Methylomonas sp. 11b: one gene and its partner. The protein of the gene in region 1 binds, or shares a complex with, the protein of each later gene. Links are inferred from orthologs where the notes say so. Each region holds a gene or a part of one and is shown on either strand. Other genes may lie near its edges. The genes, in order: nusB and rpsJ.

Evidence for each region.
Region 2: the proteins of nusB (region 1) and rpsJ are in contact, whole or in part, in a solved structure (PDB 3D3B), measured with the Escherichia coli proteins. The link is inferred for Methylomonas sp. 11b from one-to-one orthologs.

Annotation. Positions count from the first base shown.
Region 1 is NZ_KI911557.1:499,960-514,573, forward strand. Bases 11,212-14,091 are described here. They hold nusB (transcription antitermination factor NusB), read left to right. Parts: upstream 11,212-12,369; coding sequence 12,370-12,813; downstream 12,814-14,091. Other genes in these bases: ribBA (bifunctional 3,4-dihydroxy-2-butanone-4-phosphate synthase/GTP cyclohydrolase II), read left to right, coding at 11,212-11,849; ribH (6,7-dimethyl-8-ribityllumazine synthase), read left to right, coding at 11,894-12,370; thiL (thiamine-phosphate kinase), read left to right, coding at 12,813-13,745; METH11B_RS0102520 (phosphatidylglycerophosphatase A family protein), read left to right, coding at 13,729-14,091. In the rest of the region: METH11B_RS0102445 (CvpA family protein), read left to right, coding at 1-241; purF (amidophosphoribosyltransferase), read left to right, coding at 254-1,762; METH11B_RS0102455 (O-succinylhomoserine sulfhydrylase), read left to right, coding at 1,774-2,964; METH11B_RS0102460 (PilZ domain-containing protein), read left to right, coding at 3,051-3,629; grxC (glutaredoxin 3), read right to left, coding at 3,788-4,042; METH11B_RS0102470 (class II aldolase/adducin family protein), read right to left, coding at 4,079-4,741; METH11B_RS0102475 (mechanosensitive ion channel domain-containing protein), read left to right, coding at 4,787-8,158; transcriptional regulator NrdR, read left to right, coding at 8,242-8,700; bifunctional diaminohydroxyphosphoribosylaminopyrimidine deaminase/5-amino-6-(5-phosphoribosylamino)uracil reductase RibD, read left to right, coding at 8,690-9,781; METH11B_RS0102490 (hypothetical protein), read left to right, coding at 9,786-10,046; METH11B_RS0102495 (riboflavin synthase), read left to right, coding at 10,084-10,740; more of ribBA, read left to right, coding at 10,737-11,211; more of METH11B_RS0102520, read left to right, coding at 14,092-14,238; METH11B_RS0102525 (heme-binding protein), read left to right, coding at 14,412-14,614. UniProt on the Escherichia coli protein: Part of the processive rRNA transcription and antitermination complex (rrnTAC). The complex forms an RNA-chaperone ring around the RNA exit tunnel of RNA polymerase (RNAP).
Region 2 is NZ_KI911557.1:2,325,305-2,336,939, reverse strand. The notes cover bases 22-2,814. They hold rpsJ (30S ribosomal protein S10), read left to right. Parts: upstream 22-1,158; coding sequence 1,159-1,470; downstream 1,471-2,814. Other genes in these bases: rplW (50S ribosomal protein L23), read left to right, coding at 2,772-2,814; rplD (50S ribosomal protein L4), read left to right, coding at 2,155-2,775; rplC (50S ribosomal protein L3), read left to right, coding at 1,501-2,151; tuf (elongation factor Tu), read left to right, coding at 22-1,153. Outside these bases: more of tuf, read left to right, coding at 1-21; more of rplW, read left to right, coding at 2,815-3,071; rplB (50S ribosomal protein L2), read left to right, coding at 3,105-3,932; rpsS (30S ribosomal protein S19), read left to right, coding at 3,945-4,217; rplV (50S ribosomal protein L22), read left to right, coding at 4,227-4,559; rpsC (30S ribosomal protein S3), read left to right, coding at 4,569-5,240; rplP (50S ribosomal protein L16), read left to right, coding at 5,260-5,673; rpmC (50S ribosomal protein L29), read left to right, coding at 5,673-5,864; rpsQ (30S ribosomal protein S17), read left to right, coding at 5,867-6,130; rplN (50S ribosomal protein L14), read left to right, coding at 6,159-6,527; rplX (50S ribosomal protein L24), read left to right, coding at 6,538-6,855; rplE (50S ribosomal protein L5), read left to right, coding at 6,868-7,407; rpsN (30S ribosomal protein S14), read left to right, coding at 7,419-7,724; rpsH (30S ribosomal protein S8), read left to right, coding at 7,753-8,148; rplF (50S ribosomal protein L6), read left to right, coding at 8,164-8,697; rplR (50S ribosomal protein L18), read left to right, coding at 8,706-9,059; and 5 more genes. UniProt on the Escherichia coli protein: Involved in the binding of tRNA to the ribosomes. Part of the processive rRNA transcription and antitermination complex (rrnTAC). The complex forms an RNA-chaperone ring around the RNA exit tunnel of RNA polymerase (RNAP).

The DNA of each region.
Region 1 (14,614 bases):
GCTGAGTCAGCTTATCGAAAAAACCGGCTTGACAGGTAGTGATCGTTTGCTGGGTATGTTATTCGGTATTGCCCGCGGGGCGGTACTGGTTTCCTTGTTGGTGATGCTGGCCGGCCTAACGCCGTTGCCGGAAGATCCGTGGTGGAAACAATCCCTTCTCATTCCTCCGTTCCAAGCCTTGGCAGTGTGGTTGAAAACCCACATGCCGACCGGTTTGGCGGATTACATCCATTATCGATAACTTGGGTCTGCTATGTGTGGTATTGCCGCTATTGTTTCCAATCAAAGTGTTAATCAGGATTTGTACGACGCCCTGACGGTACTTCAGCATCGCGGCCAGGACGCCGCCGGCATCGTAACTTGCGACGGTAGCCGTTTGCATTTGCGTAAGGATAACGGTTTGGCGCGGGATGTATTTTCCAGCAAGCAAATGATGAAGCTGAAAGGCAATATGGGTATTGCCCATGTGCGCTATCCGACCGCCGGTTGCACCAGTTCGGCTGAAGCCCAACCTTTTTACGTGAATTCTCCGTTCGGTTTGACCTTGGCGCACAACGGCAACCTGACCAACACCGAAGAATTGAAATATCAGGTGTTTATGGATGACCAACGTCACATCAATACCGATTCTGATTCGGAAGTGTTGTTGAATGTATTCGCGCATGAACTGGCGCAATTCGGCAAACTTAAATTGACTGTGGACGATGTGTTTCAAGCGGTTAGAGCCGTGCACAAACGTATCCGTGGCGCGTATGCGGTCGTGGTCATGATCGCCGGCTTTGGCGTGTTGGGCTTCCGGGATCCGCATGGTATCCGGCCCATTGTGTTTGGCAAGCGAGAAAATGATGACGGCACTGATTACATGATCGCGTCGGAAAGCGTGGCGCTGGATGTGTTGGATTTTCAATTGATTCGCGACATCGAGCCGGGTGAGGCCGTATTTATCGAAGCAGACGGCCAGTTACACACCCAGCAGTGTACGGAAGTCGTCGATCACTGTCCGTGTATTTTTGAATATGTCTACTTTGCCCGGCCGGATTCGATCATCGACAATATTTCGGTGTACAAAGCCAGAATGCGGATGGGTAGAAAACTGGCCGAAAAAATTCAGCGGGAATGGCCTGACCACGACATCGACGTGGTCATTCCGATTCCGGATACCAGCCGCACCGCCGCCTCGCAAATTGCTCATGACCTGGGTGTGAAGTTTCGCGAAGGCTTTATGAAAAACCGCTATATCGGCCGGACTTTCATCATGCCTGGGCAAAAAATGCGTAAAAAGTCGGTGAAGCAAAAGCTGAATGCCATCTCGTTGGAATTCGACGGTAAGAATGTATTGCTGGTGGACGATTCCATCGTGCGCGGCACTACTTCCGAGCAGATTATCCAAATGGCCCGCGATGCCGGTGCCAATAAAGTATATTTTGCCTCTGCGGCGCCACCGGTACGTTATCCCAACGTTTACGGTATCGACATGCCGGCCGCGCATGAACTGATTGCGCATGATCGCACCGAGGATGAGATTTGCGAGGCTCTGGGCGCCGACAAGCTGATCTATCAAGACTTGGACGATTTGATTGAAGCGGTCGGTCGAGGTAACCCGGACATCAAGCATTTCGATACCTCATGCTTCAGTCATGATTACATTACCGGCGATATCGACGATGCTTATCTGGCACGCATCGAAGCCTTGCGCAATGACAATGCGCAGGAATTGCGTAACAGCAGCAGCTTTATCATAGAGATGCAAGTTGCAAAGTAACAGGACCCGAAATGAGTGAATTTGATTGGCAAGACTACGCCCCGGAAACCTTGGCCATCCGCACCGGGCATAAGCGCACTCACGAAGACGAACATAGCATCCCGATTTTCGCTACCTCCAGCTATGTGTTCAAATCGGCTGAGGAAGCGGCCCTGCGCTTTACCGGAAAACAACCCGGCAATATCTACTCGCGCTTCACCAATCCGACCGTCAGCGCGTTTCAGGAGCGTTTAGCTTATTTGGAAAAGGGCGAGCGTTGTCTGGCGTTTTCGTCGGGCATGGCGGCGATCATGGCCGTGGGCATGGCTTTGCTGAAAGCCGGCGACCATGTGGTCTGTTCCCGCAGTGTGTTCGGCAACACAGTTTTGACCTTCCAGAATTATTTCAGCAAGTTTGGTGTCGAGACCGATTTTGTCAGCCTGACCGAGCCGGCGGCCTGGGAAGCGGCGATTAAGCCCAATACGCGGTTTTTGTTTCTGGAAACGCCTTCCAATCCGTTAATTGAAATCGCTGATATTAAGGTATTAGCGGACATTGCCCATCGGCATGGAGTGTTGTTGGTGGTTGATAACGTGTTTTGCACACCGATCTTGCAGCAGCCATTGACCTTGGGCGCGGACTTGGTGGTGCATTCCACGACTAAATACATCGATGGCCAAGGGCGTTGCGTGGGTGGCGCCGTGGTGGCCAACGAAGAGTTGATCGAAAAATACGTGTATCCCTATCTGCGTACCGGCGGTGCGACGATGAGCCCGTTCAACGCCTGGGTATTTCTAGGTGGACTGGAAACGCTGGCGTTACGCATGAAAGCGCATTGCGATAATGCGTTCGAGCTGGCCAAATGGCTGGAGCAACAACCGGCGGTTGCCAAGGTGCATTACCCTGGATTGGAATCGCATGCCCAGCACGAGTTGGCTAAGCGCCAGCAGACGCATTTCGGCGCAGTGGTCAGTTTCGAATTGCAAGGCGGTAAAGATCACGCCTGGCAGCTGATTGATTCGACACGCATGTTGTCGATTACCGCGAATTTGGGCGATGTAAAAACCACGATCACCCATCCCGCAACGACCACGCATGGTCGCTTGACGCCTGAAGCGCGCGCCGAGGCCGGCATCAAAGACAGCTTGGTGAGAATTTCGGTGGGTTTGGAAAATATCGATGACATCAAGGCCGATTTGCTTAACGGACTGACGAATTGCTGATGGTGCAGGTAGGTAAAGCCTGCCGCCGCGCAACGCAAATCAAAAATTAAGCTATCTTTGACCGACGTTATAGAGAGATTGCGATCATGTTTCAGGATAGAAAAGAGTACCGAAAAAACTTTAACGCGGAAGGCCAATTATTTGTTGGCGGCGAAACCTTGCAACTAAATTGCTACGATGTGTCGCTGAAAGGCGCGATGGTCGAAGTCAGTCCTGGTGACCTTCTCACCACTATCCAGGATTTTGAAGCGTTGTTGAATGAAGATCGGCGAGCGGAAATATTTGTCGCGGAATTGATGTTGGCTGGCGAAGTCGATATCGTTTGGGTAAAACGCGAACGCAATCGCATCATGATGGGCATGGAGTTTCGCGATGTCGTGCACAATGCCCACAAGCTCTGGCGCAAGCGGCGCGGTTACCGCAAGCTGGAAGCGTTTAAAGCCGAATTGTTTATCGACAAGGAGCGTTTCAGTGTGGAAGGCGTGAATCGCTCGGTAGAGGGCATGTGCTTGAAGCTAACGGGTAATCATCCCTGCATCAAGATCAACGCTCCGGTTAAGCTGTTGGCTGCCGAACTTGGATTGAGCGCTTTGGGCAAAGTGGTTTGGGTAGAGAGCAACGAATTGGTCACCCGCCTTGGTCTGCAATTGGTGATCGTCAAATAAGACCACAATGGGCTGCTCGCGCCGTTGACTCATGCATTTTGGGCATTTTTAGGCCGGTCATTTATCCAAGACAAATAATACACGGCGCGTTATCGCAATTGGCGTCATTCAATAAAGATGGTGTCCAGGAAGGTATGTCAAAACCAGTGTTGACCGGCTTAAGCGCTTAGTAACGGATCTAACTCGTGGTTCATATCCAGCTCATGCAAGTCATCAAACCCGCCTATATGTCGCTCGCCGATATAGATTTGCGGTACGGTGCGACGCTTGGTTTTTTCCATCATTTGCTGACGTAGTCCAGGTTCGGCATCCACATTGATTTCCGTATAGCCGACGCCTTTGCGATCAAAAAGTTTTTTTGCCATGGTGCAATACGGGCAGAGTTTAGCGGTGTAAATGATAATGTCCGGCATGAGAAAAATTAATAAATGCTAATGAATGCAGGTATTCTAAAGCCACGGCCGGTTTTGCTCAATAGCCATGGCCTTGGCGAGTTGCTCGATTAATAAGCAGGACGCTTCGGGTAAGGTCTCGCCAAACCCCACAATCCCGTCTGCGTGGCCGAGCATGCTGAATAATCCAGTTTGTTGCAGTCTACCTGAGGTAAATAACGCGGCAACGGCATTGGCCATTTCCGGGGTACCGTAGGGCACGTTTGCCGCAGTAAAAGCCAGATTCAGCCGGTCGGTCTGCAACCACAACTCCGGACAGTGCACATGTATCACGGCGTTAATCGCTGGGTGTTGCTGGTAAACGCTGGCATGGGTGAGCGCTTCCGAGGACGGTTGCGATAAGCCACGCGACTTGATGGCATTATGTTCCGGCGATGCGCTTTCGATCAGCGCATAGTGTTGTTTGTCAAGAACCGGCAAATGTCCGGTTTGAGTGCCGGAGATCAAAAACGCCTGACCGCCTGGAACCAGGCGCCGACTGATGTTGCCAAACCCCAGCCCAGCGTATTTTTCGGCTATTTGCCCAATCAGCCGCAAGCGATAAAACAGGCTACGCCAGGCATTGAGTTCGCTGATGTCGATGTCCGCAGCGAACTCGTTATGCTGATGATCAAGGCGATATTTAATAACACCTTCCAGTTCGCTCAATCCGTTTTCCATTCTTATAATGTGTTTTTAAGATTTATTTTGTTATCCAGCCAACGCATGAAACCTAATTTTTTAAGATCCGGCTTTGCCTTTTGTTTGCTGTTTTTGCTGATCAGTTTAAACCTAGCCCACGCCGCAAATCAAAAGCCGGCGATTAAATCGCTATCGCTTGCCGACATACAACAACGTATTCAGACCGTCAAAGACAAGCAAAATCTGCCTGAAGAGCAGAAAAACCGGATTCTGGCCGCTTATCATGAGAGCGAAGACAACCTCAATGAATTGGAGGCCCAGGATAAACAGGCTGAATCGTTCAAGCAGGCATTAAACAGCTTGCCGGTAGAAGTTAAGCAATTGGCAAAACAAATAGCCGAGGCCGAAGCCAATTTGAAAACTCGTAAGCCGGAGAAACTAGCGATTTTTCCGACGGATGAGTTAGAGCAACGGCTGCTTATCGAAAAAACCCGGCTTAGCGATTTGGATGCGGAGATTAGCCGTATCGAAGCCACTTTGGGCGAACTGAGCGGCCGCCCGCAATTGATCAGGGAAAAAGTCTCCGAAATCAAGAGTAAGCAGGCCTCCAGTCAGCGTGAACAGCAAGTGTTGGCGTCTGAAGCCGGCGATAATCTATATCAAAAAGAAGCCAGGCAAGTGCAGCTGGATAGCCGGATTCGCCTGTTAAACAGCACGCTGAAAACGCTGGAGCTGGAAAATCTTAGCAATCCTTTGCAATTGCAAACCAATAAAGATCGTGTCCATCTGTTGACCTTGCAACGCGAGCAGCAGAGCTTGGTGATTGCCGACCTCGATAATTTCCTACTTGAGCGGCGTCAGCAGGAAACTGACAAAGAACAAGCAGCGTTATTGCAGGCGGAAAAAGAAGCGGAGGGCAAGCATCCGTTAATTCGCGCTGCCACGAAAGAGAACATGCAGTTCAACCGCAGTTTGCAGGAAATAAACAAAAATATGGAGCTGTACTCGCTCCAGAAAAACGAAATCGACGTCCGCTACAAACAACTGGAAAAGGACTTTCAAAGCGCCGAGCAAAAAATCAGCCTGGCGGGTTTAAGTCCGGCCTTGGGTAATTTACTGCGCGAACAGCGCCGTAATTTGCCGCAACGCAAACAATACAGCACCTTGAGCGACGAGATTCAAAATCAGATTGCGCTGGCGAGTTTGGAAATGTTCAAGCTGGATGAAGCCAAAAAGGGCCTGGTCGATATTAATCAACTGTTGTTGACGCGTATTGCCCAGTTGCCGGAGAACACACCGGACTCGGAAAAGCTGAGGGTGCGTACCGAATTGCGGATGTTGCTGAACGATCAGAAAGATCTGGTGGCAAGACTGGCTAACGGTTACAACGAATACGGCCGAGTGCTGGGCGATGTCGATTTTAGTTTGCAGCAAATGCTGGGTATAGCCGACAAATTTAGCGCGTATTTGGATCAACGCTTGCTCTGGGTGCCAAGTGCCCCGGTTATCGACAAATATTTCCTGCAAGATATTTTCTCCTCCTTGCTGTGGTTTATGAGTCCCGGGAACTGGTTGGGGGTGGTGAGCGGTTTTTGGGACGGTATTAGTCATTTCCCGCTGTTGGTACTCGGTGGTTTGAGTGTCGTAATATTCCACTGGCGCTTTCGTGCCGGCGTCAAACAGCGCTTGACGGAGCTGTTAGGAAAAAAAGCCGTCAATCAAGAATTTGCGGAAATTTTATCCAGCTTGCTATATCTGTTATTGCTCTCCTTATCGGGTCCATTGCTTATGGCCTGGATGGCTGGTGTGTTGATATTGAACGTTCGGGCCAATCTGTTTAGCCATGCTTTTGCCGAAGGCCTGACCGCCACCGCTGTGTCCTTGTGCATAGTGCAATTCGTGTTTCGTTTGTTTAAACCCGGCGGTGTCGCCGACAACTTGTTGCAGTGGCCGCAACATGCGGTCCAGTTACTTTACGCGCAAATGAAATGGGCGCGATTCGTGCTGGTACCTTGCGTGTTTATCACCGCGATGACCGGTAGCGATTTGTTTTCGGAACACAGTCATGCGCTGGGTAGAACGGCAATGATTGTGATGATGTTGATGATGAGCTACGTGTTGCATCGCCTCACGCAACCCATAACCGGCTTAGGCAAAAACTTCTATCAACAATCCGATGGCTGGCTCAGCAGTTTGCGTTACCTCTGGTACGGTATCGCCGTCTTGACGCCGCTGGTCATCATCGGCTTTGCGGTGGCGGGCTACTACCAAAGCGCATTGGAGTTGCAGGAAAAGTTGCTACTAACGCTACGCTTGATTTTTATCACCGTATTGTTCCAGGGCTTGGTATTGCGTTGGTTGCGCAACACGGAACGGCAATTGGCCTTAAAAAATGCGCGACAAAAACGTAAACAGGTCGAACAAGCTGCCGTGAGTAGCGCCAACTTGGAAGGGGGCTATCCGGTCGAGGAGCAATTACTGGATATTTCCAAAATCAATCAGCAAAGCCATAAGTTATTGACCACGGTAGTGATGGTGATCATGTTGATGGGTTTCTGGATGATCTGGAGCGATATTTTGCCGGCCTTGACAGTGTTCGATCAGGTCGTGCTGTGGCAGCATAGTGAAATGGTGGAAGGTAAAGAAACATTACAACCCATCACGCTGATCAATTTGCTGATTTGCTTGGTTTACAGCGGCCTGGCCTTTGTGTTTGCCAGCAATTTTCCAGCCTTGGTGGATTTGGTAACCGCCGGCAAGTTCGCAATGACCGCCGGCAGTCGTTATGCGTTGATCCAGTTAGTGCGTTATTCCTTAATAACCATCGCCTTTCTGGCGGTTGCCAAAGAGCTGGGCGGCAGTTGGTCGCAAGTGCAATGGCTGGTGGCCGCGCTGTCGGTGGGTTTGGGTTTTGGTTTGCAGGAGATTTTCGCGAATATGGTGTCGGGCATTATCTTGTTGTTCGAGCGGCCGATTCGGGTTGGCGACACGGTGACGGTCGGCGATGTGACCGGCCGGGTCAGCCGCATTCAAATGCGGGCGACGCATATTGTCGATTGGGATAGAAAAGAGTTGGTGGTGCCGAATAAAACCTTTATTACCGACCGTTTGATCAACTGGACTCTGTCGGATACCGTCACCCGGGTGGTGGTGCCGGTCAGCGTGGCCTACGGCACCAGCGTGGCAATGGTGGAGGAAATTCTGGCCGATGCGGTAAAAAGCGTAGAGCAAGTGCTGAGCGACCCGGAACCGTTGGTGATCTTTGTCGGCTTTGGCGATAGTGCCCTACAGTTCAAAATTAACGTATTCGTCCGCGAACTCAGCGATAGGACAGTCGTTACCCATCGCCTGCACACAAAAATATACGAAGCTTTGCTGGCCCACCATATCGAGATACCTTTTCCGCAACGCGACGTGCATATCCGCTCGGTCGCGAAAGGGATATTGAACGAATGAGGCGCGGTTTATTAGCCGATTTCAATATAAAGCCATTCTGTAATAAAATGGCCGCCCTTTGAATCTCGATTTGGCTCTTTACTATGCGTTGTCCGTTTTGCTCTGCACAAGATACTCGGGTGATCGATACCCGCTTGGCCGACGACGGCGATCAAGTCAAACGTCGCCGCGAATGCGTGGCCTGTAAAGAGCGGTTTACCACCTTTGAAGTGGTTGAATTGACCTTGCCGCGCATCATTAAACGCAATGGCGCCCGGCAAAGTTTCGACGAAGCCAAGCTGCGGTCCGGCATGCAGCGGGCCCTGGAAAAGCGCCCGGTACAAGTGGACGCCGTCGAAGCGGCGCTTAGCCGCATCAAAAAAGCCCTGACGGCGAAGGGCGAACGGGAAATTCCGGCTCGCGAATTGGGCGAACTGGTGATGCAAGAATTGCAAACACTTGATCATGTCGCTTTCGTACGCTTCGCCTCGGTGTATCGCAGCTTCCAGGATGTCTCCGAATTCACCGCGATGATCGAAAATCTGCAAAAGCATGACGCCTAGTCAAGACGCGGCCTATATGGCGCGCGCCGTCAAATTGGCGGAAAAGGGCAAATACACAACCGATCCCAACCCCCATGTCGGTTGTGTGTTGGTCAAAGACGACAACGTGATTGCCGAGGGCTGGACGCAACGCGCCGGATTTGCCCATGCCGAAGTCGATGCGCTGGCTAAAACAGATAATGCGCGGGGCGCCACAGCCTATGTCACATTGGAGCCTTGCAGCCATCATGGTAAAACCGGCCCTTGCAGCGACGCGCTGATCGCTGCCGGGATCAGCCGGGTCGTGGTGGCGATGCAGGATCCCAATCCCCTGGTGGCTGGACGCGGTTTGCAAAAACTCCGGGAGGCAGGCATTGAGGTGCTGGTCGGCGTCTTGCAGCAAGAAGCAGAAAAGCTAAACCAAGGCTTTTTTAAACGTATGCAGCTGGGTTTACCGTGGATACGCAGCAAGCTGGCCATGAGCCTCGACGGCCGTACCGCGCTGGCCTCCGGCGAGAGTCAATGGATTACATCCGCCCAAGCCAGGCAAGACGTACAGATCTTGCGGGCGGCCAGCAGCGCAATTGTCACCGGCATCGATACAGTGTTGTACGACGATCCGCAATTGAATGCGCGCGTCGATTTCGATGCGGTGCAGCCGGTCAAAGTGGTGCTGGATTCGCAATTACGCATGCCCTTATCCGCCAGGCTGTTGGACAATGCGGTAGATGTGTGGATTATTACCTGTAGCGACAACGCGCTAAAACAGCAGAAATTACGCGACGTGGGCTGCAAAGTCTTTCAGGTCGATGCGCGGAACGGGCGCGCAGACTTGGTACAGGTTTTTAAGTTGCTGGCCGAGTTACAAATCAACACGGCTTGGGTGGAGGCCGGCGCCACGCTGAATGGTGCGCTGCTCAATAGCGGACTGATCGATGAATGGTTGATTTACATGGCGCCGTGTGTGTTGGGCGATCAAGGGCGCGGCCTATTTAGTCTGCCGGGCATGCTGACCATGCAGGATAAAAAAACACTGCGCCTGATCGAAGCCCGGCAAATTGGACCGGATTTAAGATTACGCTATCAAGCAAAAACCGATTGAAACGATGAAAAGTATTATTGTCATGACATTGGTATTTAGCCTGCTGCCTGCTTCGGCGACGGCGGATGAGGACGATACCCCGGAAACCAGTACCTTGCAGATTCAAGGCGGCAAATTGATTGGCGAAAAGCACGAAATCGAAATCTACGATTATCATAGCGGCACCTATCAAACCGTTGATGTTTATCGTAAGCCGGCTAAGTCGCTAAAGAAAGACCCGCCCCCCCACGCGCCAAAGCAATCCTCCGAGCCAGCGCCGCGCTGATCGTTACGGACATTTTTACTTTTATAGAGTGATAACCATGTTTACCGGGATTATTTTAGCCATCGGCAAAATCAAGACCATCCAGCCTAAAGGTGGCGATTGCCGGTTAATTATCGATACCGGCAAGCTGTCGTTGAGCGAATGCGCCTTGGGCGACAGCATTGCGGTGAACGGCGTTTGCCTGACCGCCGTGGAATTGGGCGAACATTATTTTTGCGCCGACGTCTCCAACGAGACTTTATCGCGCACCACCTTAAAGACAGCAAGTACCGGTACGCCGGTTAATCTGGAGCTGGCGATGACGCCGTCCAGCCGCCTGGGCGGACATATCGTCAGCGGTCATGTCGATGGTATCGGCAAAGTGGTCGAGAAGCAGGCCGATGGCCGCTCGATCCGCTTCAAATTCAAGGCGCCGGATTCGCTAGCCAAATACATCGCCGAAAAAGGCTCGATTTGCATCAACGGCATCAGTCTCACCGTCAACACTGTCGACGGCGCGTATTTTTCCGTGAACATCGTGCCGCATACCTTACAAGAAACCACCCTGGGTAGCACCGAAGCCGGCAACGAGGTGAATCTGGAAGTCGATTTGCTGGCCCGTTATTTGGAGCGCTTGATGAAAGGCGAAACCGCAGCTTATAGTCAAGGCGGTGTCACCGAGGCCTTATTACAAAACGCAGGCTTTATTAAATGAATAGCATAGAAGAAATCATAGCCGACCTTCGCCAAGGCAAAATGGTCATCATCATGGACGATGAAGACCGGGAAAACGAAGGCGATTTGTTGATGGCGGCGGCCTTTGCCCGGCCGGAAGACATCAATTTCATGGCCAAATACGGCCGTGGCCTGATCTGTCTGACCTTAACCCGTGAACGTTGTCAGCAGTTGCGTTTGCCGCTGATGGTCAGCGACAACAATACGCCTTATACCACCAATTTCACCGTATCGATTGAAGCGGCTACCGGCGTGACAACCGGTATATCCGCCGCCGACCGCGCCTTGACCGTGCAGGCGGCGGTAGCGAAAAATGCCCAGCCGAGCGATCTGGTGCAGCCCGGGCATATTTTTCCATTGATGGCGCAAGCCGGTGGCGTGTTAAATCGGGCTGGTCACACTGAAGCCGGTTGCGATCTGGCTAGGCTGGCGGGTGTTGAGCCGGCGGCGGTGATTGTCGAAATCCTGAACGACGACGGTTCGATGGCGCGCCGGCCCGATCTGGAAGTGTTTGCCGAACAGCACAATCTGAAAATCGGTACCATCGCCGATTTGATCCACTACCGCATCAAACACGAAAATACCCTGGAGCGGATCAGCGAATGCGTCTATCCGACCGAATTCGGCGATTTTAGATTGTATGCCTACCAGGATTGCAACGACGATAATGTGCATCTGGCCTTGGTGATGGGCAATGTCGCTGGCGACGAACCGGTGTTGGTACGTGTCCACGCCCGTAATTTGATCGACGATTTATTGTTTTCCAAGCGCAGCGATTGCAGTCTGCCGGTGCGGGAAGCCTTGAAAAATATCGCCGAAGAAGGGCGCGGTGTGTTGGTGATTATCCGCCAGAAAGAAAACAACAAGGATTTAGTCGAGCTGATTCACGCCTATCAAATGCAGGATCATGGCGTCAAAAACAGTCAGGATTTAAGTGCCGATTCGGATTGGCGCACCACCGGGGCCGGGTCCCGCATCCTCTCGGATTTGGGAGTAAGGCGTTTAAAGGTGATGGGTGCGCAGAAAAAATACATAGGCTTGTCCGGCTTCGATTTGGAAGTGGTCGAGCATATCGATGCGACGCATTGATTTTGATTTTAAAAGATTTCAATCATTCAACAACAGGTAAACAGATGGCAACAGTCACGACTCTGGAAGGCAACTTTTCCGCGCAAGGCGGCAAGTTTTGCATTGTTTCTTCGCGTTTCAACAGTTTTATTGTCGAACAACTGGAAGGCGGCGCGATCGATGCTTTGGTTCGTCATGGCGCGGATAAAAACAACATTACCCTGGTAAAAGCGCCGGGCGCGTTTGAGTTGCCGATGGTGGTGCAACGAATTGCTGCCAGCAAAAAATACGATGCGATTATTGCCTTGGGCGCGGTGATTCGCGGTGGCACACCGCATTTTGAATATGTCGCTGGCGAATGCGTGAAAGGTATTGCGCAAGTTGCATTGCAATATGACGTGCCGGTGGCTTTTGGCGTGTTGACCGTGGACAGCATCGAACAAGCTATCGAACGTGCCGGCACCAAAGCCGGTAACAAAGGCTCGGAAGCTGCTTTATCGGCGATAGAAATGGTCAGTCTCTTTAATAACCTGGGTCTTTAATGAGTCAAGCAAAAACCAACGCCAGAAAGTGCGCGGTACAGGCGCTGTATCAATGGCAAATGTCCGGCGAGAGCCTGATCCGTATCGAAACCTATTTTCTGGAAGAAGAGCATCTGAAAGGCGCGCAAAAAACCTATTTCAGCGAGCTGTTTCATGGCGTACCGAAACAATTGGATGTGATAGACGCCGCGCTGGCCGAGTTCGTCGATAGGCCGGTCGAAAAAATCGACCCGGTGGAACGCGCTATCCTGCGCATTGGCGCATACGAGCTGATCAACCGCTTGGAAACCCCGTACAAAGTCATCATTAACGAAGGCGTCAATCTGGCCAAGGATTTCGGCGCCGACGGCAGTCATAAATACGTGAATGGTATTCTCGATAAAGTCGCGCAAAAACAGCGCGCCGTCGAGATAGCCGCCAAGCAGGCGAAAATCCAAAACTGATGGCGGTCGCCGAATTCGATCTTATCCGCCGCTATTTTGCGGTGCATGCCCCTCGGCATCCGTTTAATCAATTGGGCATAGGCGACGACTGCGCGCTAATGAACATTCCGTCCGGCTACCAATTGGCGGTCACCGCCGATACCATGGTCGAGAATGTGCATTTTTTTGCTGACGCGGATCCTGAGCTGCTGGGTCATAAATTATTGGCGGTTAATCTAAGTGACTTGGCGGCAATGGGTGCCGAGCCGTTCGCCGTGACATTGGCGTTGACCTTGCCCAAAGTCGATGAAACTTGGTTACAAGCTTTCTCGAATGGCTTTATCAATCTGGCTCGGCAACATAATGTCGATTTGATTGGTGGCGACACCACGTCCGGACCGTTGACTTTGACGGTGCAAGCGATGGGGGTGCTGCCGCAGGGTAGGGCGCTATTGCGTTCCGGGGCCCAGGCAGGTGATCTGATTTATGTCACCGGTCAACTGGGTAATGCCGGTTTGGGTTTGAAAATTAAACAAGGTTATGCCTGCTCCGATCAGGAGTTGGCTTTGCGTTGCTTTAACCAACCACAGCCGCGGGTGTCGGAAGGCTTGGCGCTGCGCGGCGTCGCCAATGCCTGTATCGATATTTCCGACGGACTAGCTGCCGATTTGGGGCATATTTTGGAACAAAGCGGCGTTGGTGCGTGTTTGCAATGGGACAACTTACCGCTATCCGCGTCAGTGAGAGAGTTTATCGAGCACAGCGGCGATTGGCGCATGCCCTTGATTGCCGGCGATGATTACGAATTGTGTTTTACTGTGTCGGCGGATCGTTCTCAATCATTGCCTGCGGCTACTTGTGTGGGGCGTATCGAGGCCGAGCCGGGTTTGCGGATGAATAGGGCAGGGTTTGTGGAGGCATTCGAGGTGAAGGGTTTTGAGCATTTTTCTTAAGGAGCATTACGGCAACGCACGTTTGAGTGCGTTGCAAATCGTCAAAGACCCTACCTTGTTTCTGGCGTTTGGTTTCGGTTCCGGTTTATCCAAAACCATGCCCGGCACGATGGGTACGCTCGCCGCTATTCCGCTATACCTCGCTTTGCTGCAAACGAATGAGTGGATTTATCTAACGGTAACGCTGGTCAGCGTTTGCATCGGTATCTGGATTTGCGATCAAGCCGCTAAAAAATTGCAAGTCCATGACTTCGGCGGTATCGTTTGGGATGAAGTAGCCGGATTTTTGATTACGATGACCGGCATAACCTTTTCCTGGCAGAGCTTATTGGCGGGTTTTGTGTTGTTCCGCTTGTTCGACATCGTCAAGCCTTGGCCGATCAAATGGCTCGATAAGCACGTGCACGGTGGATTTGGCATTATGTTGGACGACGTGGTGGCAGGCGTCTTTGCCGCCTTGATTATGCGCCTCTGGTTTGATTTTTCAGTTTGAACTGAATTAACGATTTTTTAACAGTCAGTGTTTTTTGGCATTGTTCTCATTTGACCCATGATAATTCATGCGACTAAAATCCATGTCGGTTTGGGGGACTGATTGAAGGCTGCGTTGCGGAAAATATTAAGCCTCAAGCCTAATAAATATACAAACAATTAGGAGGGCTTTTTATGAATACACGATGGTTATTCGCTGCTTCACTTTTGATGCTGGCCAACACCGGTGCGGCAATCGCCGATAAAGATGACAATAAAGGGGTGGGGCATGCCTGTCGGGGTTTGCCCAATCACGCCACATTAAAAGCTGCACTTGACGACGCAGTGAGTGCGGAGGAAAGCGGGCTTAATTTGCATATGTGGGCCACATTAGTTAA
Region 2 (11,635 bases), 1.8 Mb from region 1 along the record:
AAATGTTGGCACCATTGGTCACGTTGACCATGGTAAAACCACATTGACAGCGGCATTAACAAAAGTAATGGCGGAGCTGCAAGGCGGCGAGGTCAAGGCTTTTGATCAAATCGACAACGCCCCAGAAGAACGTGCGCGCGGTATCACTATTTCTACCTCACACGTAGAGTATGAGTCAGCCAACCGCCACTATGCCCACGTTGACTGCCCTGGTCACGCTGACTACGTTAAAAACATGATTACCGGTGCGGCCCAAATGGACGGAGCCATCTTGGTTTGCTCGGCTGCGGACGGTCCTATGCCGCAAACGCGCGAACACATCCTGTTGTCACGTCAAGTTGGTGTGCCTTACATTGTCGTGTTCTTGAACAAAGCAGATATGGTAGACGACGCCGAGCTGATTGAGCTTGTCGAAATGGAAATTCGTGAGCTGTTGAACCAATATGAATTCCCTGGTGACGATACCCCTATTATTGTGGGTTCTGCATTGAAAGCTTTAGAAGGCGAGCAAAGCGAAATTGGTGTACAATCCGTAGTCCGCTTGGTTGAAGCTCTGGATAGTTACATTCCTGAGCCAGAGCGTGCGATCGACGGCAAGTTCTTGATGCCCATCGAAGACGTGTTCTCAATTTCAGGTCGCGGTACCGTAGTAACCGGTCGTGTTGAGCGTGGCATCATCAAAGTGGGCGAAGCAGTTGAAATCGTCGGCATTAAAGACACCGTTCAAACGACCTGCACCGGTGTGGAAATGTTCCGCAAGCTGCTTGATCAAGGTCAAGCGGGTGATAACGTCGGTGTCCTGTTGCGTGGTACCAAAAGAGAAGATGTTGAACGTGGTCAAGTATTGGCGCATGTTAACTCCATCAAGCCACACGCTCACTTTAAAGCAGAGATTTATGTGCTGTCCAAAGAAGAGGGTGGCCGTCATACCCCGTTCTTCAATGGCTACCGTCCGCAGTTCTACTTTAGAACAACCGACGTAACCGGTGCGGTTGATTTGCCAGAAGGTGTGGAAATGGTGATGCCTGGTGATAACATCGCTGTTACCGTAAAACTAATCTCACCGATTGCGATGGAAGACGGCTTACGTTTTGCGATTCGCGAAGGTGGTCGCACCGTTGGTGCGGGTGTTGTTGCTTCTATTATCGAGTAATCAAGATGGCCAATCAAACTATCAGAATCCAATTAAAAGCGTTTGATCATAAATTGATTGATCAGTCAGCGGGTGAGATAGTAGAAACAGCGAAGAGAACAGGCGCCCAAGTTAAGGGGCCTATTCCTTTGCCTACTAGAAAAGAACGTTTTACTGTATTGATTTCACCGCATGTCAATAAAGATGCTCGTGATCAATATGAACTGAGAACTTACAAAAGGTTGCTTGATATCGTTGAGCCAACCGATAAGACTGTTGACGCCTTGATGAAGTTGGATCTGGCGGCTGGGGTCGATGTTCAAATTAAGCTTAAATAGCAGCAAGTAATAATTTAGAGGGATTGGCAGATGTCAATAGGTCTTATTGGTCGTAAATGTGGTATGACCAGAATTTTTTGCGAAGATGGCTCTTCGGTACCTGTTACCGTACTTCATATAGACTCTAACAGAGTTATACAGGTGAAGAGCATTGAAACTGATGGTTATCGCGCTATTCAGGTAGCGGCGGGTGATGTTAAGTCTTCAAAAGTCAACAAAGCAATGGCTGGGCATTACGCATCTGCCAATGTCACCGCAGGTCGTGGTCTGTGGGAATTTAGGCTAAGTGAGAGCGAGGCTGGCGAGTTTTCTGCAGGGACGGAGTTAAAAGTTAATGTGTTTGAAGCTGGGCAGGTCGTCGATGTGTCCGGTACTAGCATTGGTAAAGGTTTTGCCGGTACAGTTAAGCGCCATAATTTCAGAACGCAAGATGCGACGCACGGTAACTCACGTTCCCATCGGGTTCCCGGTTCTAGCGGTATGAATCAAACTCCGGGCCGAGTATTTAAAGGTAAGAAAATGTGCGGACACATGGGGGCGGTCAAAACTACAATACAGAATTTGACTATCCATGCTGTAGATGCTGAGCGGAGCCTGATTTTAGTCAGAGGCGCTGTGCCTGGTGCCAAGGGTGGTGATGTAGTGATCACCCCTGCAGTAAAAATGTTAAATAAAGGTTAATTTATGACTTTGCAAATACCTGCAATCAATAATCAAGATTCAGCACAGGCGCTCGATGTCTCCGAGGCGGTATTCGGACAGGATTTTAACGAAACGTTGGTGCATCAACTGGTAACCAAATATCTTTCAGCAGCAAGAGCGGGCACTAAAGGCCAAAAAAACCGCGCGGCGGTAAGTGGTGGTGGTGCTAAGCCTTTCCGTCAAAAAGGTACTGGTCGTGCGCGCGCAGGAACAACCAGGAGCCCGGTATGGCGTACAGGCGGTGTTACATTTGCAGCTCAACCAAGATCTTTTGATCAGAAGTTGAACAAGAAGATGTATAAGGTCGGTATTAGGTCTATTTTTTCTGAGTTGTTGAGACAGGGTAGGTTGGCCGTATGCAACGACATAACGCCGGCAACACCAAAAACAAAAGACTTTTTGAGCAAGATAAAAGGTATCGATGCGAAAAGATTGTTAGTGGTTGCGGATGACTTAAATGAAAATTTAATTCTGGCGGCTAGAAACATCCCTTATATAGCCGTAGTTACTCCAAGTAGTGTGGACCCAGTGTCCTTGGTTTCTGCGGATAAGGTAATTGCGACAGCAGCAGCGCTGAAACAGATTGAGGAGCGTTTGGCATGAGCATTGAAAAAATCAAACTAGCAAGCGTTCTGTATGCGCCAATTGTGTCGGAGAAAAGCTCCAACGCTGCTGACCAAAGTAATCAGTTTGTATTCAAAGTAAAAAAGTCTGCAACTAAATTGCAGATTAAAAATGCAGTTGAATTGATGTTTGGTGTTGAAGTAGCTGCCGTTCGTGTTCTGAATGTTAAAGGAAAAATTAAACGATTCGGACGTACATTGGGTAAGCGATCCGACTGGAAAAAAGCTTATGTTAAGCTTCAGCCCGGTCATAACATTGAATTAGCGACAGCATAATACTTTAAAGCAAATAAGGAGCGGTAGAAGAGCATGGCTATTCTAAAATCAAAACCGACATCTCCGGGTTCTCGGTTTGTAGTGCGTGTACAAAATAATGATTTGCATAAGGGTAAGCCATTTGCACAACTACTTGACAAAAAGAACAATACCGGTGGTCGTAACAATCTAGGTAGAATAACGACTCGCCATATTGGCGGTGGACACAAAAAATTCTATCGGATAGTAGACTTTAAACGCGACAAAACCGATATTCCCGCGCTAGTTGAGCGTATTGAATACGATCCGAACAGAACTGCGAATATAGCGCTGATTCTTTTTAAAGATGGCGAGCGCAAATATATAATTGCGCCAAAAGGCATCGAGATAGGCCAAGAGATATTGAGTGCTGAAACGACTCCGGTTAAGCCTGGAAATTGTATGCCTCTGCGGAATATGCCTTTGGGCACCACAATTCATTGTATCGAACTGAAGCCAGGAAAGGGCGCTCAAATTGCAAGAAGCGCAGGAACCTCTGTTCAATTGGTTGCTAAAGATGGCGCATACGTCACCATCCGGCTTCGTTCTGGAGAGATGAGGAAAGTCCCGTCAGATTGCAGAGGTGTAGTTGGCGAAGTCTCCAACTCTGAGCACAATCTTATTTCGTTAGGAAAAGCTGGTGCAAAAAGATGGCGCGGTGTCAGACCTACTGTTAGAGGTGTAGCGATGAACCCTGTAGACCATCCACATGGTGGTGGTGAAGGTAGAACATCGGGTGGTAGACATCCTGTGTCTCCTTGGGGAACGCCGACAAAAGGCTATAAAACTCGAAAAAACAAACGTACTGACAACATGATTGTCAGACGCCGTAAGCAAAAATAAGAGGTATTTGACGTGCCACGTTCAATTAAAAAAGGTCCATTTATAGATCATCACTTGCTTAAGAAAGTAGAGGAAGCGGTGAGAGCGAATAATAGGAAACCGATTAAAACCTGGTCTAGAAGGTCAATGATCAGCCCAGATATGCTGGGATTGACTATTGCCGTGCATAATGGCAAACAGCATGTGCCGGTATTGATTTCAGAAAATATGGTCGGGCATAAGCTGGGTGAGTTCTCGCCTACAAGGACTTATAAAGGTCATATAGCAGACAAGAAATCAAGATAAGGAGTGAATGTGGAAGTTTCGGCTAAATTAAGTAACGCTCCTCTTTCTGCGCAAAAAGCACGGCTTGTAGGGGATCAAATACGCGGGTTACCTGTTGAAAAAGCATTGAATTTGCTGAGTTTCAGCTCTAAGAAAGCTGCTGCGATAATCAAAAAAGTTCTTGAGTCGGCAATAGCTAACGCAGAACATAACGAAAGTGCTGATGTAGATGAATTAAGGGTTTCGACCATATTCGTTAACGAAGGCAGAACGTTAAAGAGAGTTAGCGCAAGGGCGAAAGGGCGTGCGAATCACATCCTAAAAAGAACTTGTCACATAACAATTAAAGTAGCAGAGAAATAGAGGTAGCAAATGGGACAAAAGGTACATCCCACTGGGATTCGTCTCGGGATAGTAAAAGATTGGACTTCGAGATGGTATGCAAATAGCCAGAATTACCCTGTGTTTCTGTTGCAGGATTTGAAGGTTAGAGAATACATCAAACAAAAGTTAGCTCACGCATCTGTCAGCAGGGTGCAAATAAATCGTCCTGCGAATAATGCCAATATTACTGTGCACACCGCTCGTCCTGGGATTGTGATAGGTAAGAAAGGTGAAGATATAGATGTGTTAAGGCAGAGTATATCTGTAATGATGGGAGTTCCTGTCCAATTAAATGTCGAAGAGATTCGCAAGCCAGAACTTGACGCGTATTTAGTGGCTGAAAGCATAGCTCAACAGCTTGAAAAACGGATTATGTACCGTCGTGCGATGAAGCGAGCTGTTACTAACACCATGCGTTTAGGTGCTGAGGGTATAAAAATCACCGTAGCAGGTAGACTGAACGGAGCTGAGATTGCTAGAACGGAATGGTATCGCGAAGGCCGTGTGCCGCTTCATACTTTGCGGGCAGATATTGATTACGGAACTGCTGAAGCCAAAACCACTTATGGAATTATCGGTATAAAGGTTTGGATATTTAAGGGTGAGGTGTTTGATATGGATGCTCATGCAGCGTCATTAAACGCCGACTCAAAAAAATAGTTGAAGGAGTATATAAGAGATGCTTCAGCCAAAAAGAACAAAATTCCGCAAACAACATACCGGTAGAAATAACGGTACGGCGTTGCGCGGTTCGTCAGTAAGCTTCGGCGAGTATGGTTTAAAATCAATTAGCCGTGGTAGAATGACCGCCCGCCAAATTGAGGCGGCCAGGAGAGCTATTAGTCGTCACGTAAAGCGTGGTGGTAAAATCTGGATCAGAATTTTTCCAGACAAGCCTATCACGAAAAAACCATTAGAAGTTCGTATGGGTAAAGGTAAAGGTAGTGTAGAATACTGGGTTGCTCAAATTAAACCCGGCACGATGCTGTTTGAAATTGAGGGTGTTTCTGAGGAATTAGCAAGAGAAGCCTTTGAATTGGCCGCAGCTAAATTGCCTGTGAAAACTACGTTCTCTGCACGGACAATAATGTAATGAAAGCGAAAGATTTAAGAAGCAAAACAAAAGAAGAGTTGAATTCCAGTCTTTTGGAGTTGTCTCGCGAACAATTCAACTTGAGAATGCAAAAGGGAACTGGGCAACTTAGCAAGCCGAGTCAAATTAAGCAGGTGAGGCGAGATATTGCTCGCATTAATACTATTCTAAGTGAAATGGTAAGAGTATAGATATGAGCGAAAATCTAGATACTGTACGTAAGGTAACTGGTCGGGTAGTTAGCAATAAAATGGATAAGACTGCTTCTGTTTTGGTTGAGCGCCTGGTAAAGCACCCTGTATACGGAAAGTATATAAAGCGATCCACCAAGCTTCTCGTTCACGACGAAAACAATATATGCCAAGAGGGCGACGTGGTTTCAATTACCTCTTGCCGTCCTATTTCTAAGAATAAGGCGTTCAAACTGTTGGAAGTATTAGAAACTGCCAATAGATAATCAATAATTTTAGTTGGGATTTTAAAAAATGATTCAGATGCAAACTAGCCTTGACGTCGCCGATAACAGTGGCGCAAAAAAGGTCATGTGTATCAAGGTCCTTGGAGGTTCGCACCGCCGCTATGCTGGCATCGGTGACATCATCAAGGTAAGCGTCAAAGACGCTATGCCGCGTACAAGAGTTAAAAAAGGCGACGTATATAACGCATTAGTTGTAAGGACTCGTAAAGGCGTTCGTAGGGCTGATGGTTCAGTTATACGCTTTGACGGCAATGCCGCGGTAATTTTAAATAACCAACTACAACCAATTGGTACTCGTATCTTTGGGCCGGTTACTCGTGAATTAAGAGGCGATAAATTCATGAAGATTATCTCTCTAGCGCCAGAAGTATTGTAGAGGTCCAAAGATGCAAAAGATTAAACAAGGCGATGAGGTCATCGTAATAGTAGGAAAAGATAAGGGTAAGCTAGGGAAGGTAAGTAAAGTACTTGAAGACCAAAAACTATTAGTCGAAGGTATTAACTTAGTAAAGAAGCATCAAAGAGGTAATCCGAACCTAGGTGTTTCTGGTGGTATTGTTGATAAAAACATGCCAATCGACATTTCGAATGTTGCCTTATTTAACCCAAAAACGAAAAAAGGCGACAGAGTGGGTTTTAGAATTCTAGATGATGGAAAAAAAGTCAGATATTTTAAATCTACTAACGAAAACGTTGGTCTCTAAGGTAATAACGCTATGGCTAGACTACAAAGTAAATACAAAACTGAAATTGTTCCCGCGATGCAGGAGCAATTTGGCTACAAAACAATAATGCAAGTGCCAAAGCTCACAAAAATAACACTTAATATGGGTGTTGGTGGAGCTATTGCAGATAAAAAAGTTCTGCAATCTGCGGTTTCTGATATGGAAAAAATATCAGGGCAGAAAGCTGTGATTACGTTGGCTAGAAAATCAATTGCAGGATTTAAGATTCGCGACGACATGCCGATTGGTTGCAAGGTTACGTTGCGCGCCGATAAAATGTATGAATTTCTGGATAGGCTAATTACCATTTCTATACCTAGAATACGCGATTTTAGGGGTATGAGTTCTAAGGGTTTCGACGGTCGTGGTAACTATTCAATGGGAATTAAAGAGCAAATTATTTTCCCTGAAATAGATTATGACAAGATTGATGCGCTCCGTGGTATGGATATTTGTATCACAACAACTGCTAAAACAGATGAAGAAGGTTTAGCGCTGTTGAAGTTATTCAATTTTCCATTTAAAAACTAGGGCGTATCGACATGGCAAAAAAATCAATGATTGCTCGCGAAGTAAAGCGCGAAGGACTGATAAAAAAATATCAGGCAAAAAGAAGCGAATTGAAGGGAATAATTAGATCTCCGAATGCCTCCTTCGAAGAGAAAGAGAGCGCTCAAATTCAACTTCAAAAATTACCCAGAGACTCCAGTAAATCCCGGTTGCGCAATAGATGTAATCTGACGGGGCGCCCGCATGGATATTACAGAAAATTTGGTCTTAGCAGAAATAAATTGAGGGAGGCCACCATGCGTGGTGACGTTCCAGGTTTATCAAAGGCTAGCTGGTAGTTCTGTTTAAGTTTTGGAGAATTGAAAAATGAGTATGACAGATCCAATAGCAGATATGCTAACCAGAATTAGAAATGGTCAATCTGCTGGCAAAAAAAGTGTAAAAATCCCTTCATCTAAGCTAAAGCTGGCTATCGCGAAGGTTTTGAAAGAAGAGGGATATATTACCGATTTTAAAACTGAAGTTACCGGTTGCCATACAGAAATGACTGTTGAGCTGAAGTATTACAACGGGGTTCCTGTTATCGAGAGCGTTAAGCGAGTTAGCCGTCCAGGTCTTAGAATATACAAGTCTAAAGACGAGTTGCCTAAAGTGCTAGGTGGTTTAGGTATAGCTATAGTGTCAACCTCTAATGGTGTGATGACTGATCGCGCTGCGCGTGCTATAGGGCACGGCGGCGAAGTCATTTGCACTGTCTGCTAATTTAAGAGGTATATCATGTCTAGAGTAGCTAATGCGCCTATAACTTTGCCATCAGGCGTTGATGTAAGAGTTGACGGCAAGCAAATGATAGTTAACGGTAAACTAGGTCAGCTTGCGTTTGATCTTTGTGATGCTGTTGATCTTGAAATCGAATCTAACGTAATTAGAGTTAAATGGGACGATAGTGTGAAAGGTGCTAAGGCTCACGCTGGTACTGCTAGAGCTTCAATTAACAACATGGTGAAAGGAGTCTCTGAGGGCTTCGTAAAAAAAATGTTGTTGGTTGGAGTCGGGTACAGGGCGCAAGTTAAAGATAATCTTTTAACGCTCTCCTTGGGTTATTCAAATCCTGTCGAATATCTAATTCCCGACGGTGTAACTGTTGAAGCGCCAACGCAAACAGAATTGCATGTGAAGAGCAATGATAAACAGAAAGTCGGCCAAGTCGCATCTGAAATCAGAGCTTTTCGTCCGCCCGAGCCTTATAAAGGTAAGGGTGTGAGAATCGCTGACGAATACGTGGCTAGAAAAGAAGCCAAAAAGAAATAGGTGAAGTGATGGATAAGAAGTCTTCAAGATTAAAAAGGGCGTTAAGACTACGCTGCAAAATAAAAAAGTTAAATGTAAATAGACTTACCATACATAGAACTTCCCAGCATATTTATGCGCAGGTTCTTAGTGCTGACGGCACGGCTACTCTTGCGGCGGCGTCTACATTGCAAGCTGACGTAAAGGCTGGTCTTAGTAATACAAGTAATATTAAGGCTGCTACCGAGGTGGGGCGTATTGTTGCTGAAAGAGCTATTGCAGCTGGTGTAACAGAGGTTGCATTTGATCGCTCTGGTTTTAAATATCATGGCCGCGTAAAAGCGTTAGCAGACGCTGCACGTGAAGCTGGCTTGAAGTTTTAGGGGAATAGCATGGCAACAGCACCATCTCAAGGTAGTACAGACGGATTGCAGGAAAAATTGGTTTCAGTAAGACGCGTTGCAAAAGTAGTAAAAGGCGGTCGGGTTTTTGGTTTCGCTGCGCTTACGGTCGTTGGCGATGGCGACGGGCGTGTTGGTTATGGCGTGTCCAAGGCGAGGGAAGTGCCTGTAGCGATTCAAAAGTCGCTTGAGCAAGCTAGAAAAAATATGCGAAAAGTAGCGTTAAAAGAAGGTACTTTACAATATTCAATTATGTCGAATACCGGTGCCGCTAAGGTTTATATGCAGCCTGCTTCAGAGGGTACCGGTATTATCGCGGGTGGCGCTATGCGTGCCGTATTTGAGGTCGTTGGCGTGCATAATGTGCTGGCTAAGTGTATCGGTACAAGTAACCCGATCAATGTTGTGCGTGCCACAATTAACGGTTTGACCGCAATGCATGATGCTAAGAAAATCGCAGCAAAGCGCGGTTTATCTGTTGATCAAATAACAGGGTAAAACGATATGAGTGGCAAAAAATTAAGCGTAATGATGACTAAAAGTAAAAATGGTCGCTTAAAGAGTCATCAGCAATGTTTGAAAGGATTGGGTCTAAGCAGAATAAGGCAGGTCGTTGAGGTTATCGATACGCCTGAAAATCGCGGAATGATCAATAAGATCGCGTACATGCTAAAAGTTGAGGAAGTTTAATGTATCTAAACACAATACAAGCTGCATGCGGCGCACGAAAAAAAGCGAAACGCGTTGGGCGGGGCATAGGATCTACTGATGGTAAAACTTGCGGTAGAGGTCATAAAGGTCAAAAGGCGCGGTCTGGAGGTTTTCATAAAGTCGGCTTTGAGGGTGGTCAGATGCCCTTACAGCGGAGACTTCCTAAAGTGGGCTTTACCTCCAGAACTAAAAAATTTACCGCTGAAGTTCGTCTAGCTGAAATTGATGTTCTTCAGGCTGATGTTGTTGATATTCAATTATTGATTAGTAATAACATCATTCCTGCATTTTCGAAAAAAGTTAAAGTAGTGAATACTGGAACTGTTTCAAGGTCTTTAATTTTAAAAGGACTCGGTGTGACGGCTGGTGCAAAATTAACTATTGAAGCTGCTGGTGGCAAAGTCGAGGCTTAAGTGAGTGCTAAAGGAGTTGATGTTTCTGCAGGCACATTTCGGTTTGGTGAGCTCAAGTCAAGATTGTTGTTTGTTTTAGGCGCATTTGTCGTATATAGAATTGGCGCTCATATCCCTGTTCCAGGGATAGATCCAAAAGCCTTATCAATAATGTTCGAGCAGCAGTCCGGTTCCATCCTAAACATGTTTAACATGTTTTCGGGGGGGGCTTTGATGCGTTTGAGCCTCTTTGCGCTAGGTATAATGCCTTACATTTCGGCTTCTATCATTATGCAGCTTATGACTATAGTCATTCCTGCTATGGAGCAGCTTAAAAAAGAGGGTGAGTCCGGGCGTAGAAAGATTTCTCAGTACACCCGTTACGGTACCGTTGTATTGGCCATGTTCCAATCGATTGGTATTTCAGTGGCCTTGCAAAACCAAACAGCCGGTGGGCTAGCTGTTGTTATCCAGCCAGGTGTTAGTTTTGTCCTTATAACCACCATAACGTTGGTTACCGGGACAATATTCCTAATGTGGCTTGGAGAGCAGGTTACGGAGAGGGGAATTGGTAATGGTATATCGCTAATTATCTTTGCCGGCATCGTGTCCGGGTTGCCTTCCGCAATCGGTGGAACACTGGAGCTTGCTCGTACTGGTGAAATGAATGGTGCGTTTATTGTTGTGTTGTTCGCGTTATCTATAGTTGTAACGGGTATTGTGGTTTTTGTTGAAAGAGGGCAAAGACGGATAACAATTAATTATCCAAAGAGACAGCAAGGCAATAAGGTGTATTCAGGACAGAGTTCGTTTCTGCCCCTTAAGTTAAATATGGCTGGCGTGATTCCACCTATTTTTGCATCGAGCATTATATTATTTCCTGCGACAATAGCGGGATGGTTCGGGAATGTCGATGGCTTTTCATGGCTTCAGGATATTTCGTCTGTGCTTTCCCCAGGTCAGCCAGTGTACGTTTTGTGTTATGCTTTGGCCATTGTGTTCTTTTGTTTCTTTTATACCGCTCTGGTCTTTAACTCAAAAGAAACCGCCGAAAACCTGAAGAAGTCAGGTGCCTATCTGCCTGGTATTAGGCCGGGTGCTCATACCACCAGTTATATCGATAAGGTAATGACTCGGCTGACGTTGATAGGTGCAGTTTACATCACGCTGATCTGTTTGTTGCCCGAGTTTTTAATTGTTTATTGGAACGTGCCGTTTTCTTTTGGTGGTACCTCTTTGCTGATTATTGTGGTTGTTGTGATGGACTTTATTTCGCAAATGCAGACGCATTTGATGTCGCAACAATATGAAGGCTTGATGAAAAAAGCTAATTTGAAAAAATCTTAAAAATTCGAGGAGTTTGCCGTGAAAGTACGAGCTTCAATAAAAGCTATATGCAAAAGTTGTAAAGTAATTAAAAGAAACGGCGTTGTGCGGGTTATCTGCAAAGATGGC